One region of the Bacillus luti genome, then DNA from elsewhere that is predicted to be linked to it. Evidence: riboswitches for the same ligand, from Rfam matches in the RefSeq annotation. Region 1 holds a riboswitch; each other region holds the start of a gene.
What was found. Region 1 has a riboswitch for thiamine pyrophosphate ahead of tenA (thiaminase II). Riboswitches for the same ligand answer to the same signal wherever they lie in the genome.
Positions count from the first base shown of each region.

Region 1 (4,187 bases):
TAATGAAACATGGTGTTCGCTGGGAAAAAGGAATGATTGTTTTTAATAGTATAGCACCGGATGAAAAGCTATTTGATGTTGAAAATTTCAAAAGAGCTTTTCTTACTCGTATGTCCATTGAAGGGGATATCGTATTGAATTACGGATATGCAAAAGGTTATCGACCTTTAATGAATTATCTACTTCATTATATGGAAATGAAAGGTGTAGATATTTCGAACAAAGATATTTTAATTACAAATGGATTTACAGAAGGATTAGATATTGTACTCTCTTCTTTATCAAAGAAATCAGGGCGTGTTATTTGTGAGAATCCAACTCACCATGCTGCACTGAAGCTTTTTCGCTTGCATGGACTTGAAGTTCATGGGATTGATATGAATGATGATGGTATTGATACACATGAAGTAGAAAAAAGTTTAGGTGAAATGGATTTTGATTTTGCGTATTTAATTCCTTCTTATCATAATCCGACTGGCATTGTTACGAGTTCGGAGAAAAGAACGGAACTAATGAGATTATTTTCAAAATATAAGATTCCTATTATAGAAGATGGATTTAATGAAGAATTACGTTATTCAGGTTCACATTTAGCACCATTATTAACTTTTGCTGGAGCTGGTAATAACGTCATTTATATTAGTAGCTTTTCAAAGGTACTTTTTCCAGGGTTACGTGTAGGTTGGATTATAGCAGACAAAGAACTGATTCATTATTTAGAAAGTATAAAAAGGGCAAGAACGATTCACACATCTACTTTAGATCAAGCTGTTCTTTTTCAATATTTACATGAAGGATATTTTGAGAAATATTTAAAAAAGGCAAGATCTGTTTATAAGAAAAAATATGAGTTAGCTGTTGGAGCATGCAATCAGTACATTCCGTTTAAAAGAATGACTGGAGACGGTGGACTTCATTTATTTATAGAACTAGAAGAGCATATTAATGCCCGAACACTTTTACAAAAGTGTTTTGAGAAAGGAGTTACGTTTTCTCCGGGAGATGTTTTTTATTCTGACGGAGGAGGAGCAAACACTTTCCGATTAGGATTTTCACGTTTGAAAGAAAAGGAAATAGTTAGCGGGATTCAAATAATTGGTGATACATTAAAAAATGAAACTTGGAGTTGAGAAGATGAGAATTGGCGTTATTATGGGAGGAGTATCCTCTGAAAAACAAGTATCAATTATGACTGGAAATGAAATGATTGCACATTTAGATAAAAGTAAGTATGAAATCGTTCCAATTACGTTAAATGAAAAAATGGATTTAATTGAAAAAGCGAAAGACATTGATTTTGCGCTGCTCGCATTACACGGAAAATACGGAGAAGATGGTACGGTTCAAGGGACGCTTGAGAGTTTAGGTATTCCTTATAGCGGTAGCAATATGTTATCTAGCGGTATATGTATGGACAAAAATCTTTCAAAAAAGATTTTACGTTATGAAGGAATAGAAACGCCAGATTGGATTGAACTTACAAAAATGGAGGATCTAAACCTTGAAGAGTTAGAGAAGTTAGGGTTTCCGTTAGTGGTAAAACCTAACTCTGGTGGTTCGAGTGTTGGCGTGAAAATCGTCTATAATAAAAATGAATTAATTTCAATGCTGGAAACTGTATTTGAATGGGATTCAGAAGTAGTAATTGAGAAGTATATAAAGGGCGAAGAGATTACATGTTCCATTTTTGATGGGAAACAGTTACCTATCATCTCGATTCGACATGCAGCGGAGTTCTTTGATTACAATGCAAAATATGATGATACGAGTACAATTGAAGAAGTTATTGAACTTCCAGGTGAAATTAAGGAACGTGTAAATAAAGCTTCACTGGCTTGCTATAAAGCATTAAAATGTAGTGTTTATGCAAGGGTTGATATGATGGTGAAGGATGGAATTCCATATGTAATGGAGGTTAATACATTACCAGGGATGACACAATCAAGTTTATTACCAAAAAGTGCAGATGCGGCGGGCATTAATTATAGTAAACTATTAGATATGATAATTGAAACATCGTTAAAAGTTAGAAAAGAAGAAGGATTTTAAGATAATTGTACAATTAAAACTTTTGATAGTTCCACGAAGTATGCTATGATAATTACAATACGATAACTAAATATTTATCCACTAGGGGGGCCTGTTATAGGCTGAGATCAAATGAAATTTTGAGACTCTTAGTACCTGATCTGGTTAATGCCAGCGTAGGGAAGTGGGGAAGACAAGATATTTTATGCATAAATTAATATCGTCTATTTCACTTTCTTTACGCCTGTAAAGAAAGTTTTTTTATTTTACAGCTTTAATAAATGGGATAAATATTTGTGTTCTATAAATTACCTGGAGGGATTTAAATGACTTTTTCACAATCATTACGCAAAGAAGTAGATTCAATTTGGGAAGCTAGTTTTAATCATCCTTTTGTAAAAAAACTTGGAGAGGGAACGTTAGATTTAGCTAGTTTTCGCTATTATGTGCTTCAAGATTCATATTATTTGAGTCATTTTGCTAGAGTACAAACGTTAGGAGCTGCAAAAGCTCTTGAATTAGAAACGACTGCCCGTATGGCGCACCATGCTCAAAATACGTATGAGGCGGAATTATCCTTACATGAGAATTTTGCCAAAAAGCTAGGGATTACAAAAGAAGAAAAAAATCATTTTATCCCTGCGCCAACTGCATATGCGTATACTTCACATATGTATCGAGCTGCGTATGAGGGGCATTTAGGGGATATTATCGCAGCAATTTTACCTTGCTATTGGTTGTATTACGAAATTGGTGAACGTTTAAAAGCCAGCACGCCAGAAGAACCAATTTATCAAGAATGGATTTCTGCATATGGATCAGATTGGTTCCGTACGTTAGTTGAGGAACAGATCGCTCGGTTAGATGCTATAGCGGAGACAGTAACAGAGGCAGATCGTAATCGTATGAAACAGCATTTCATTATCAGTAGTCAATATGAATATTCATTTTGGGAAATGGCTTATACGTTAGAGAAATGGCCAGTGGATACAGACGTGAAAGATGTAATTGGATAAAGAATAGAGGTATTGCTATACATAGGTATAGACAATACCTTTTTTATAGTTTTTTGATGATCAAGACAAATGAAGAAAGGAAGTAAGAATTATATGAGGAAATTACGGTTATTAATATTTGAAAATATATAAATGAAAGTGTGTCATTTATATATTTTATTGTTTCCTTCCCCCGCAAAATGATGGGGCTTTTTTAATTCTATTAAAAATAGTAAAAGCTCGTCCAAACTTTTTAAATCTATCTTACATAATATATAGTAATGAATTTGAAAGGAGATGTTAGTATGTCCTATTCTTATGGTGAAGATTGTAAGGGTTACAAAAAGAAATATCATGATTGTTATAAAAGTAGTAAGTGTTATAACAAATATGATGGATATTATAAAAAATGTGATAAAAAGCATGAGGAAAACCCTTGGATTCATGTGAAAGTGGATTGTTGTGATGATAAAGAGGGCAAGCTTGTAAGAGCATCTGCTTTTAGAGCTATAAAAACGGGGATTCAAAATGTTCCAGCCGATACTTTTGTTAAAGTATTATTCCAAAATGAACAATTTGATTTAGCGAATGAGTATAATCCAACTACATCAATTTTTATTCCAAAGACAAGAGGCGTTTATTCTGTTATTGGAACGATTGCTTTTATCCCGAATAACATAAACGTAAATTATAGAGCGCGGGTAGAAATTCGTGTTAATGGAAATCCAGCAATTGCAATAGATAATGACTTTTTTGGTCCAATAAACTTTGCCAACGTCGTTGCTGTTTCATCAATCATTCAGTTGAATGCAGGGGATTTAGTCGAGATTTTTGCACAAAGTAGCGTAGCTGGAGTTATTTCTAATGTAGAAAACAGTACGCATTTTGAAGCTGCAAGATTTCCGTCTCCCAAAGCATAAGTGATATGAAATTTCATCAGTAATTTTTTCTAAGGACATTCCCTAATTTATATTTGACCTGCATTTATGCAGGTCTTTTTTTCGAGAAAAAGGGGACATTTCCGGGGATTTCTCAAAATAGAATCAATATTACGCTATACCTATACAGTTCTTTGAAAAAAGAGTAAAGTGTGGATAACGTATCTATGCGCTCGTAATCGATGATCGTAGCCCTTTTATCAAAACGTTAATCTGTCGGGATGGA
Region 1 is NZ_CP040336.1:2,665,737-2,669,923, reverse strand. It holds gene pdxR (MocR-like pyridoxine biosynthesis transcription factor PdxR) at 1-1,130, shown strand, start outside; gene ddlB (D-alanine--D-alanine ligase) at 1,135-2,049, shown strand; TPP riboswitch at 2,123-2,228, shown strand; gene tenA (thiaminase II) at 2,355-3,044, shown strand; gene EUC40_RS13665 (ABC transporter permease) at 3,329-3,943, shown strand.

Region 2 (4,187 bases), 1.7 Mb from region 1:
TCCAACATCAACTACTTTCACTGTATCTGGATTACCACCATCTTCTTTTATCATCGTTTTTAAATACGCTTCACTTAAAGGCGTTCCAGAGTAACCTACTGTTTTACCTTCTAAATCTTTCGGTGATTGAATACCTGCTGATTTCAGCGATACGACATGATTTAATGGGGAACGTACGACAGCCCCAATTGACTTCACTGGAATTTGTTCATTTGCTCTTGCCATAACAACATCTGGCTGATAATACAGGCCAACTGTCACTTTCCCTGCTGCCGCTAACGTTAATGGATCAGTCGGATTAGAAGGGAATTTAATATTTACCTTTACTCCTTCTTCTTTAAAGTATCCTTTTTCAATTGCTGCATAAATAAAGCTATGCACCGCATTTGGATACCAATCAAGCATGACCGTTATTTCTTTTTCTTTTTTACTTTTATCGGATGCTGAATTACTCGAACATCCTGCAATCATTGCAACTAATAATGTGAACACAAAGATGCGTTTTAATAATTTCATGAATGCTTCCTCCAACTAATGAATTTCTTTTCTAATATGGAAATAAGTATGACGAAGAAAATAGCTAATAATGATAACAATACAATGGGTGCGAATACACCAGCCCCGTCTAACTGCGTCATCATTCTCTTACTGAAATATCCAAGCCCAGCTTGTGCACCAAGCCACTCTCCAATTGCTGCCCCAATGACACTAAGCGGAACTGCAATTTTTAAAGCTGAGAAAAAATAAGGAAGAGCAGACGGCAACTTTAACTTAAGAAAAACATCTTTTTTCGTTGCTCCATATGTAACTAAGAGCTCCTCCCATTCTTTTTTCGTACTACGCAGTCCATCGTACGTATTGACCGCAATCGGGAAAAACGTAATTAAAACTGTAACAACGACTTTACTCCAGATTGTGTATCCAAACCATAAAACGAAGAGCGGAGCAAGCGCAGTAATCGGAATCGTTTGTGAGGCAACTAATAATGGATAAAATGCTCTTTCCATCCATGTACTCGCATTCATTAACATTGCGAGTCCCACACCTAGTACGATAGAAATAACAACACCTATTAAAACGACGTATAACGTTGCCGGTAAATGAACCGTAAATAATATGTCTTTTAGTTTCCATATCTTTATTACAATTGCAGACGGTGACGGTAAAATGTACATCTCATCTACAATTCTTGCTCCTATTTCCCACATAACGAGTAAAATACTTGAAAGAGTAATGGCAGGAACTAATTCTTTCAATCGGCTTATCATACAAGTACCTGCCTTTGTAACATACTAAGAAGCTCCTCTTTCAGCGCTAACACGTCCGGTTTATATAAATCCTTTCGTGTTCGATTATGATCAAGTGGCACAATCCGCTCAGTCAATGTCATTATCGGCTGCTCCTCCACTACTAAAATTCGATTCGAAAGGAATAGCGCTTCTTCAACATCATGAGTGATGAATAAAATTGTTTTTTCCCACTCTTTCCATTGTTCAAACAACCATTCTTGCAATGATGCCTTCGTTAAGGCATCTAATGCACTAAACGGTTCATCTAGTAATAATATTTCCCCGCCTGTTAATAAAGTTCGGATAAAAGATACGCGCTGCCTCATACCGCCAGATAAATCTTTCGGGTATTTTTCCTCATATCCTTGTAAACCGAATTTATGTAACAGTTCCTTTGCCTTCACTTGCGCTTCTTTCTTTGGTACACCTTGGCACTCTAGTGGCAGGGCAGCATTTTCAATAATTGTTCTCCACGGCAAAAGCATATCTTTTTGAGGCATATATCCTACAGGGTGACTCTTTGTTTCTGTCAGCTCTATTTGTCCAGCACTTGCTTCTTCTAAGCCTGTAATAAGGCGAAATAAAGTGCTTTTCCCGCAACCACTTGGTCCGATAATACTTACAAATTCTTTCTCTTGTATAGAAGCATTTAATTCATTGATGATCGGTTTCTCATCATAATGAAAAGAAACATTATGAAACTGTAGTATGTTCTTGCTCCTCAAATCCCCACATCTCCTTACGATAGGACATATCCCAGAATAAATATTCAAATCGACTGGAATATAAGAAAATCTCCTCTAATCGGTCTAGTTCTTTCTCTGACTTCCCAGCTGCCATTTCATTTAATAAATCTATTAACCAAATACAAAGATTACCGTATTCTTCAGAACTATATCCTTGAATCCACTCACCAAAGAACTCATGATCTCTCGCTCCAGGAATATCATTTAAACGCTTTCCAATCTCCCAGTAACTCCACATACACGGAAGAAGTGCTGCTATTAATTCTGCCAGTGTTCCATTTTGAGATACTGACATCATATAGTTTGTATAAGCTAAATTTTTAGCTGATGGTTTTGCAGATTCCATTTCTTCTACAGAAATACCCAGTCTTTTTGCATATTGTTTATGAATCGTCATTTCTCCATTTAATATTCCATCAATTTGTTCAGCAAACTTTCCCATTATTTGTGGATTCGTTGCTTTTACAACACCAATCGCATATAGCTTTGCATAATCTAGCAGATACAAATAATCTTGTATAATATAATATTGGAATTTATCTTTTTCTAACGTACCATTCCCCATACCTACTACAAACGGATGATTATGACTTTTCTCCCAAACAGGTTGCACAGTTTCTAATAATCTATCGCAAAATTTCATTACTATTTCCCCTTTCAATATGTGTATTTAAATAAAAAACCACTTCTCTATATAAGAAGTGGTTACAGCAAATAAAATTATACATTTATTCGATGTTCCACTTCCCTTCGCTAGTATTACCTAGATCAGGTCTGTAAGGGTTAAGGATTATTCCTCTCTCAGCACATCAAGCACCCCTAGTGGTTCAATATGAAATTTTTAAATCAAAAAGCCCCGTTTCTATACGCAAAGAAACGGGGACTCATAGTTATTGTCCGAATTGCTTCCCTACGCTAGCATAATCTAGATCAGGTAATGAAAAGGATCAAAGGCTTACGGCCCACTCTCAGCTGGCAACACCAGCTCTCCTAGCAAACTATAAAATTATCACTGTCAGTATAACATCGTCATAAGACATCATCAACTGTTTTAATTTTCTTAATTGTCAACAAAATAACAAAGCTATACAACACTTATATTTTATTTTCAAAATCAATATCCTAATTAATTGGATAAAAAGAAATAATTATTCTCAAAAAATTTATTTTTATATTGATTTCATATTACATTTATGTGAATAAACCCACTATATTATATCTTTATACTATAATAAAATTACAACTATACAACTAGAGGAGGTCTCTATTATATGAATATGAAAGCTACTGCTCTAACAGCAACTACTGTCGCAATTGCTTCTTTACTACCTTCTATGGGAGAAACAAATGTACAAAAAGCAAATGCTGAACAATTATCTAATGTTAAAACTGGATATGTCAAAGTGGATCAAGCAACTTTACATAAAGAAGACAATATAAATAGCGTATCTATTGATAAAATCCGCTTTAATACGAAAGTGAACATACTTGAAAAAACGAATGATTGGTATAAAGTATCTGTTAATAATAAAGTAGGTTACGTGCAAAAAGATACTATTCTACTAAAAAACAAACTTCAATCTAATAATCAATACATCGTCAATGCTAATGCATTAAACGTTCGCTCTGAACCTAATCTAGAATCTTCAATTTTAGATGTATTACCGAATGGAAAGTTCGTTACCATTCAAGAAGAACAAGGTGAATGGTATAAGATTTTACATAATGGTCAAACAGGTTATGTACAAAAAGCATTCATATCTAATGGCTCACAACCTTTAGTAAAAGGAATTACAGTTCAAAATAATACGAAGTACACAGTTGCAACACCAAAACTCAATGTACGTAGTAATGCTAGTACAAGTAGTTCTCTACTTGGTTCATTACAAAATGGTACACAAGTGCAAGTAGTAGAAACTGTAGGAACTTGGTATAAAATTCGTTTTGGTACAGGGTACGGATATGTGGCAAAACACTATGTAGTACAAAACCAACCGCAATCACAAGCTAAAACCGCTCAACCTTCATCCATTCCAGCAGCTTTCAAATTCCCTGCTCAAGGAAGAGTTAGCTCAACCTTTGATATGCGCTGGGAACAAATGCATTATGGTATAGATATTGCAGCTCAAGGGAACGTATCCATTCAAGCTGC
Region 2 is NZ_CP040336.1:4,376,547-4,380,733, forward strand. It holds gene EUC40_RS22185 (ABC transporter substrate-binding protein) at 1-516, opposite strand, end outside; gene EUC40_RS22190 (ABC transporter permease) at 513-1,268, opposite strand; gene EUC40_RS22195 (ABC transporter ATP-binding protein) at 1,265-2,014, opposite strand; gene tenA (thiaminase II) at 1,983-2,678, opposite strand; TPP riboswitch at 2,764-2,866, opposite strand; TPP riboswitch at 2,926-3,037, opposite strand; gene EUC40_RS22205 (SH3 domain-containing protein) at 3,307-4,187, shown strand, end outside.
Region 2: it holds a riboswitch for thiamine pyrophosphate, as region 1 does, so the genes downstream of both, tenA (thiaminase II) here and tenA (thiaminase II) in region 1, are expected to answer to the same signal.

Region 3 (4,187 bases), 2.5 Mb from region 1:
CATCATCACGCTGATGAGCCGTTTTGTGCCCTTTCGCAAGATCAGCCGCATGTGCTGCAATTTTGTACGTAATAACCCCCGTTCGAACATCATCTTTATTTGGCAATCCTAAATGTTCTTTCGGTGTTACATAACAAAGCATTGCAGTTCCGAACCAACCAATCATTGCAGCTCCAATTGCCGATGTAATATGGTCATAACCTGGTGCAATATCTGTCGTTAACGGTCCAAGTGTATAGAATGGCGCGCCCTGACAAATATCAAGTTCTTTTTCCATATTCTCTTTAATTAAATGCATTGGTACATGTCCAGGTCCTTCAATCATCACTTGCACATCATGTTTCCAAGCAATTTTCGTTAATTCACCAAGTGTTTCAAGCTCAGAGAATTGTGCTTCGTCATTTGCATCTGCAATCGATCCTGGACGTAATCCATCTCCAAGAGAGAACGAAACATCGTACTGCTTCATAATTTCACAAATCTCTTCAAAATGAGTATATAGGAAGTTTTCTTTATGGTGGAATAAACACCACTGCGCCATAATCGAACCACCACGCGAAACGATACCTGTCGTACGCTTTGCAGTAATTGGAATGTAACGAAGTAATACACCAGCATGAATCGTAAAGTAATCCACGCCTTGCTCCGCTTGCTCAATTAACGTATCACGATACACTTCCCACGTTAAATCTTCTGCAATTCCATTTACCTTTTCAAGCGCTTGATAAATCGGTACAGTTCCAACTGGTACAGGCGCATTACGAATAATCCACTCACGCGTCGTATGAATGTTTTTACCTGTAGATAAATCCATAATCGTATCTGCACCCCAGCGCGTTGCCCACGTCATCTTCTCTACTTCTTCTGCAATAGAAGAAGATACAGCAGAGTTTCCGATATTTGCATTTACCTTCACGTGGAAATTACGCCCGATAATCATCGGTTCTGCTTCCGGATGATTAATATTCGCGGGTAAAATAGCACGGCCTTCTGCAATTTCCTTACGAACAAACTCAGGGTCTACTCCCTCACGAATCGCAACGTATTCCATCTCAGACGTAATAATGCCATTACGCGCATAATGCATTTGCGTAACATTTGCACCTTGCTTCGCTCTAAGCGGCTGGCGATCCATTTGCGGAAAAACAGGTGTATGTTTCGAAGCCACTTTCACACCGTCATCCTCTGGTTTTACTTCGCGCCCTTCGTATGCTTCTACGTCTCCGCGCTCTACTATCCAAGAGTGACGCGGCGCCTGCAATCCCTTTTCCAGCTCCACTTTATACGCCGGATCCGTATAAGGACCGCTCGTATCATACACACGGACTGGAGGATTCGGGACGCCGTTCGTTTCGCTTTGTTCAATCTCACGCATCGGCACTTTCATGCCTGCGCGTGGTCCATCCACATATACTTTCTTACTCCCTGGTAAACTCGACTTCAATTCAATTTGCTCAGCTGAAACAGATTGTTTCATAACCTTTGTTGCCTCCCCTGTTCGTGACAAGGACGAGATATGGCCAGCGCATGCCAAAATAAAAAGAGCCAGGTCCATAAAAAAATAAGGACCTGGCTCATAAAAGACATCATTATGTAAAGCCGTTAACTTCCCTACGCTGGTACGAGCCAGATCAGGTCCAAAGGGTTAAGAAGATCACGCGCTTCTCTCTCAGCCTACGCATACGTTAGGCACCCCTAGTTTATCACTGATTTAATTTTCAATACTTTCCCATCATACACGATAATCTGAAAAATGCAAAGTTTATTTCTTTTATTGTTTATGGAATCATCCACGTTAAATAATATGCCTGCACATACGTCATAATACCAACAATAATGACGAAGAACAAACTATGCTTCACTGTAAATCGGAATAAATCTGATTCTTTTCCAGCAAGTCCAACTGCCGCACAAGCAATTGCAATCGATTGCGGAGAAATCATTTTCCCTGTTACACCACCCGTTGTATTTGCTGCAACGAGAAGCACTTCAGATACACCGACTTGCTGTGCTGTAATTGCTTGTAAGTTTGAGAACAGTGCGTTCGCTGACGTATCAGATCCCGTTAAGAATACGCCAATCCACCCTAGGAATGGTGAGAAGAACGGGAATAATCCGCCAGTTCCAGCTAGCGCTAACGCTAATGTAGAAGATAGGCCAGAATAGTTTGCGATAAATGCAAATCCTAATACGAATCCGATTGATAGAATTGGCATTTTCAGTTCATTTAACGTTTCTTTAAATGTCACTACTGCATCTTTTGCACTCATTTTCAAAATAAACATGGAAATGATGCAAGCAATTAAAATCGCTGTTCCAGTTGCTGATAATACATCAAGCTTCAAAATCGCCTCATAAGGCGTCGGTTTATTTACAATTGGCTCTGCTTTCATTACTAAATTGTGCAAGCCTGGAATTTCAAACTTAAATACAAGACTTTCTAAAGTGCCACCTGGAGCGAATAACGCCTTAAAGAAACTTTGACTCCAAATAATTACCATAACTGTTAATACGATAAATGGAGACCATGCCTTTACGACTTTTCCTAACGTTAATTTCGGCATCGATGCCGCTGTCGTTGTTGCAGCTACTTCACTATTCGCTTGCCCTGATTGATAGATTTCTTTCGGTTGCCATACTTTTAAGAACAGCGCCAAACTTACTAAACTTACAAGCGCCGATGTAATATCCGGAAGTTCTGGTCCTAAGAATGTCGCTGTAATAAACTGCGTAATTGCAAATGAACTACCCGCTACAAACAGCGCAGGCCACGTTTGCTTTACCCCTTTAAATCCATCCATTAAAAATACGATAAAGAACGGAACAAATAATGATAAGAACGGTAACTGATGTCCAGCCATTTGTCCGATCTTATGTGGATCAATACCCGTTACTTGTCCGGCAACTGTAATTGGGATTCCCATTGCGCCAAACGCTACTGGTGCAGTATTTGCGATTAAACAAAGACCAGCTGCATATAGAGGATTTAAACCAAGACCTGCAAGAAGCGCCGCCGTGATCGCTACCGGTGCCCCAAATCCTGCTGCTCCTTCTAAAAATGCTCCAAATGAAAATCCAATTAAAATAACGAGTAAACGGTGATCATTTGTAATAGATAATACAGATGCACGAATCACATCGAATTGACCTGTTTTCACAGAAATTTTATATAAAAATACCGACATAATGATGATCCAAGCGATTGGCCATAATCCGTATAAGAAACCATATCCGGTTGCTGCCATCGCCATCGTGAACGGCATCTTATAAGCGAACAGCGCTACTAAAATTGTAAGTACAACCGTAATAAATCCTGCCACATACCCCTTCATGCGGAAAACTGCTAAAGCTAAGAAAAAAAAGATAATCGGAATAAGTGCGACTGCCGCCGAAATCCAAATGTTTCCGAACGGATCATAAACTTGTGTCCATGTGTTCATTGTTCTCTCCCCCTAAAGAATCCCCTTTTAAATAGAATAACCTCATCAATAGACTATCAGGTCATCATACCTTTTAGCCTAAAAATAAAAAACGTTTAGGAAAACGTTTTCAATTACTTCCATTTATACTTTAGCACATTATTTTCTAGCAAAAAAGATTTTTTTGAAAATTTTATCTTTTTTCCAGGAAATCTTACAAAATCGTCATGTTCCTGTAATGTTCATCGATAGAAAGCTTGCCAAAACTATTGCATAATAATAGTATAACAACAGACATTATTCATGAGGTGATATATATGAACGGAAACAAAATATTAGCTGCTTTATCATACTTTAGTGTACTATTTGCCCCTATCTTATTCCCTATTATCGTTTGGATTGTAGGCGATGCTGAAACAAAACCACATGCAAAACGTGCTCTATGGACACACATTATTCCAAGTATCGCTACATTCATCGGCGTAGCTATTTTAGGAATTATGGGTATCGGATCGGATCAACCAGACGTAACACTTGGAATCGGAGCAATGATTGTCTTATGTATTTGCGGCATCATTAGCTTATACTACTTCATTTGGAATATCGTGAAAGGTATTAAAGTGCTGAAAGCATAATTTCCTTTTTAAACAAACGTTTGATTAAAAAAAGACACTTGCAATTTGCAAGTGTCTTTTTTATCTTCTGCGTTTCTTCTTTTTTCTCATCATTTTCTTTCGGCGCGTATTCACTTTATCCGCTATAATGTGG
Region 3 is NZ_CP040336.1:196,802-200,988, reverse strand. It holds gene thiC (phosphomethylpyrimidine synthase ThiC) at 1-1,477, opposite strand, end outside; TPP riboswitch at 1,592-1,707, opposite strand; gene lldP (L-lactate permease) at 1,779-3,440, opposite strand; gene EUC40_RS00950 (magnetosome magnetite crystal formation protein family) at 3,737-4,054, shown strand; gene EUC40_RS00945 (metal-binding protein) at 4,115-4,187, opposite strand, start outside.
Region 3: it holds a riboswitch for thiamine pyrophosphate, as region 1 does, so the genes downstream of both, thiC (phosphomethylpyrimidine synthase ThiC) here and tenA (thiaminase II) in region 1, are expected to answer to the same signal.

Region 4 (4,187 bases), 2.1 Mb from region 1:
GGAAAGAATTTATTTCTGGTGTTTCGCATGAATTAAAAACACCGCTGAGTATTATGAAAAGCTGTATTTCCATTTTAAAAGATGGGGTAGCTGAACATAAAAAAGAATACTATTTTCAAGCGATGGAACGAGAAGTAGACAAAATGGATACGTTAATATTGGATATGCTTGAGTTAGCTAAATTTGAGTCAGGCACGTATAAAATGAAAAAGGATTTATTTTATATTGATACAGTAATTGAAGACATATGTGAACATCTTTCTGTGGAAATAGAGAAAAAAGAACTTCGTGTTCATAAAAATATAGGTCCATTTGAAGTGATGGCAAATCAAGGCCGGATTGAACAAGTCATTGTGAACTTCATTACGAATGCGATACGTTATACACCAAATAAGGAAGATATTATTGTTTCTACAATAGATGAAAAAGGTCGTATAAAAGTATGTATTGAAAATAAAGGTACTCACATTGAAGAAGAGCAGTTAGATAAAATTTGGGATCGTTTTTATCGCGTGGATGCAGCTCGCCAGCGTTCACAGGGGGGAACAGGGCTTGGTCTTGCGATTTCAAAAAATATTTTAGAACTGCACGATGCTGAATATGGGGCAGAAAATACAGAAGATGGTGTGTTATTTTACTTCTATTTACAGAAAAAAGCGTAGATGATGCATGCTACGCTTTTTTTAATTTATTTTCATATTATCTTTACCTAATCTTTATTTTTAAGCGATATAATCTGGTTAGAATATGAGGTTATGTAAGGAGTCGATGAACCGTGCATAGCAATTGGCTAAGTATAATGGTATTTATTTTCTTTTGTGCATTTATTGTATTTTTAATTGATATTACGATATGAAAAAAAAGCGCTTATTAAGCGCTTTTTTTGTTTGCATTTATTTGAGAAGCACCGATGCTTTTGAATAAGCGTGGTGAAGTTCTAAATAAAAGGAATAGTAATACTGTGCATAAGGCGAAAGAACCAAGCATTGTACTACCGTTTACAATTAATGAATATAGCACAGCAGATTGACCTTTCGGTGCATATTGTCCCCAGAAAATAATACCGGCGATAAAGTGACAGAAGTAGCGTGCAAAGCTACCGACAAATGTTGCAAGGATCATGTAAACAAGTGCTTTCTTTTTTTTGTTTTGCTTTGATGCAGGTTTATCTTTACGGCTACCTAAGTTGGATTGGTCTTCATTAGATGAAAGAAGAGCATTTTGAATTGGACGATAGAATAAACCAGCAAATCCAATAAAAGCAAAGGCAATGAAGTACTCAATGAATGCTTGAATAGGTGTTAAGATGTAAGCATCTCCTACGACAATTTGTAATAGTCCCCAAATTAATCCTCCTAAGAAAGCCATTTTGAAGCCCCAGCGGTATGCGATAATAAAAATAGGAATCATTGCAAATGAAATGGAACCACCTGTTGGAAGTTTAAGTGATAATGGTAAAATATCGATAATCATGGCGAAGGCTGCAAGAATAGCAGATTCGATCATCGCTTGTAAATTGGTGTTACGCATGTTGTCTCCCCCTAAATCCAAGTTGTACAAAAAAGAACATTATCATAGGAGGATACGAAATACGTAAATAAAAAAGAGGTATGTATTTCGGACGTTTGCACAATCCCTGCGTTAGCATTAACTAACAGGTTCGAAGGGTCGGAACGAAGGTGTTCCCTCTCAGCAGCATGGCTCCCCCTGTGATAACGAGATTCTTTATTTGCTATTGTTTATTGTAAGCGAAATGGATGAGAATGGCAAACGAATCTGTTATGACAATTATTGAAATAGAATTGTATTGAAATGTTAATAAATATGAAGCAAAAAGATATAGTACAAGAGAAATAGAGTGTGCTATAATTCTTTTGAAAATAATTATCATTCTCTTCTGAGGGGGAAGGTTATGAGCTTAGTAGATATTAAAATTGGCGAGAAAGTGTTAGTAAAAAGTATTCAGTCGTTAGATCAGTTACTAAAGAGAAGACTGGCTGCTTTCGGTCTTTCTGAAGGAAGCGAACTTCGCATGAAACAGAAAGCGATGTTCAAAGGTCCTTGTACATTGGAGTGTCGTGGACAGTTAATTAGTATTCGTCATTGTGACGCGAAAATGATAAAGGTGGAATTAGCGTGAATAAGGTAGCTTTGCTAGGGAATCCGAATACAGGGAAAACATCATTATTTAATGCACTTACTGGTTCTTATGAATATGTAGGAAACTGGAGCGGTGTAACAGTAGAAAAGAAGGTTGGTAAATTAAAAGATAAGCAAGGAACATTAATTGATTTACCAGGCGTCTATGATTTAAATCCAGTTTCACGTGATGAAGGTGTTGTAACAAACTTTCTACTAACAGAAGAATTTAATCATATGTTAAATATCGTGGATTCTTCGCAGTTTGAACGAAATATGCATTTAACGTTGCAATTACTTGAATTTGGTAAGCCCGTTTCAATTGGTCTAAATATGGTTGATGTGGCGAAGCAAAGAGGAATTGTCATTGATGTAAAGCGGTTATCAGAATTACTAGGAGTAACAGTCATTCCTGTTGTTGCAAGAAGTGGAAAAGGCTGTGAAGAATTACTTACGACTCTTAAAGAAAATGACAAAAAAGATAAAAACTCATTCATTATTTCATATGGTTTACAAATGGATGAAGGGATTAGAGAAGTAATTACTCTTTTAGAGACAGCGAATTATGAGCATCCAAGATGGCTAGCCCTTCAATTTTTAAGCAATAACGAAGTAGTAGAAAAAGAAATGAAAGCACTACCAATTTATAAGGAACTTGTAGCCGTTCGATCTCGCTTAGAAGAAAAACTTGATTGTACGTTAGAGGAGCATATTTACAAGACTCGTGAAGCGTATATTGAAAAGTTAAAAACAAATGTTATGAAGCATGAGAAAGAAGGAAAAATTCCTTTTTCGGAAAAAATTGATAGGTTAATTACGCATAAAATTTTAGGACTTCCAATCTTTTTAGCAGTTATGTTTTTTATTTTTCAGGTTACGTTTACGTGGATTGGGACACCGTTATCTGATATGTTAGATGGATTTTTTGGTGGGCAGCTTACGGATTGGGTAACGGCTGGACTTACAAGTGTTGGTGCTTCTGATTTTATTCAAGCACTCGTTACAGAAGGTATTATTGCTGGTGTTGGTGCTGTATTAGTATTCGTGCCACAAATCTTTGCACTATTCTTTTTCATTTCATTATTAGAAGACTCAGGATATATGGCGCGAATTGCAGTTGTTATGGATAGGATTATGGAGTTCTTTGGCTTAAACGGTAAAGCTTTTATTCCGATGATTATCGGTTTTGGATGTAACGTTCCAGGAATTATGGCGGCGAGAACGATTGAACAAGAGAAAGAGCGTTTACTTACAGTTTTAGTAACACCATTTATGTCTTGTTCAGCACGTTTACCTGTATATGCATTATTTGCGGGAGTATTCTTCCCTAATAGTCAGGCGACTGTTGTATTTTCTTTATATGTTGCAGGTATTGTTCTGGCATTACTCGTTACAAAAATTATGTCTCTTACGATTTTGAAAGCGGAAAAATCTATTTTCGTAATTGAATTACCACCTTACCGTGTACCACAAGCAAAAACATTATGGCTGAGCACATGGGAGAAAGGGAAAGGATTTGTTCGTAAAGCTGGTACATTCATCTTCGGTGGATCGGTTGTCATTTGGTTATTAAATTATGCAGGTCCATCAGGATTTGGTGTTGATATGGGAGACAGTTATTTAGCAATGATTGGTGGATTTATTGCACCACTGTTTGCCCCACTTGGTTTTGGAACATGGCAAGCTGCAGCATCCCTTTTAACAGGATTTTTAGCGAAGGAAGTTGTTGTTTCAACAATGGCAATCATTTATGCGGTTAAAGAAGATGTGCTTGGAAATGTAATGGGAGCACATTATACAGCATTATCAGCTTATGCATTTATGTTCTTTATTTTATTATATGTTCCGTGTTTAGCGACGGTGGCTGTTATTAAACGTGAAACAGGATCAGCGAAGTGGACGATTTTCTCAGTCGTTTATCCACTCGTAGTTGCTTATGTATTAACGCTCATTATATACCAAGTTGGATCCTTACTCGGATTCTAGAAGGAGATGTATTGTGGTGATGGTCAATATTATAATTGGAGCTATCATTTTTGGTTATGCAG
Region 4 is NZ_CP040336.1:565,596-569,782, forward strand. It holds gene EUC40_RS02915 (sensor histidine kinase) at 1-662, shown strand, start outside; gene thiT (energy-coupled thiamine transporter ThiT) at 871-1,530, opposite strand; TPP riboswitch at 1,616-1,718, opposite strand; gene EUC40_RS02925 (FeoA family protein) at 1,913-2,140, shown strand; gene feoB (ferrous iron transport protein B) at 2,137-4,125, shown strand; gene EUC40_RS02935 (FeoB-associated Cys-rich membrane protein) at 4,142-4,187, shown strand, end outside.
Region 4: it holds a riboswitch for thiamine pyrophosphate, as region 1 does, so the genes downstream of both, thiT (energy-coupled thiamine transporter ThiT) here and tenA (thiaminase II) in region 1, are expected to answer to the same signal.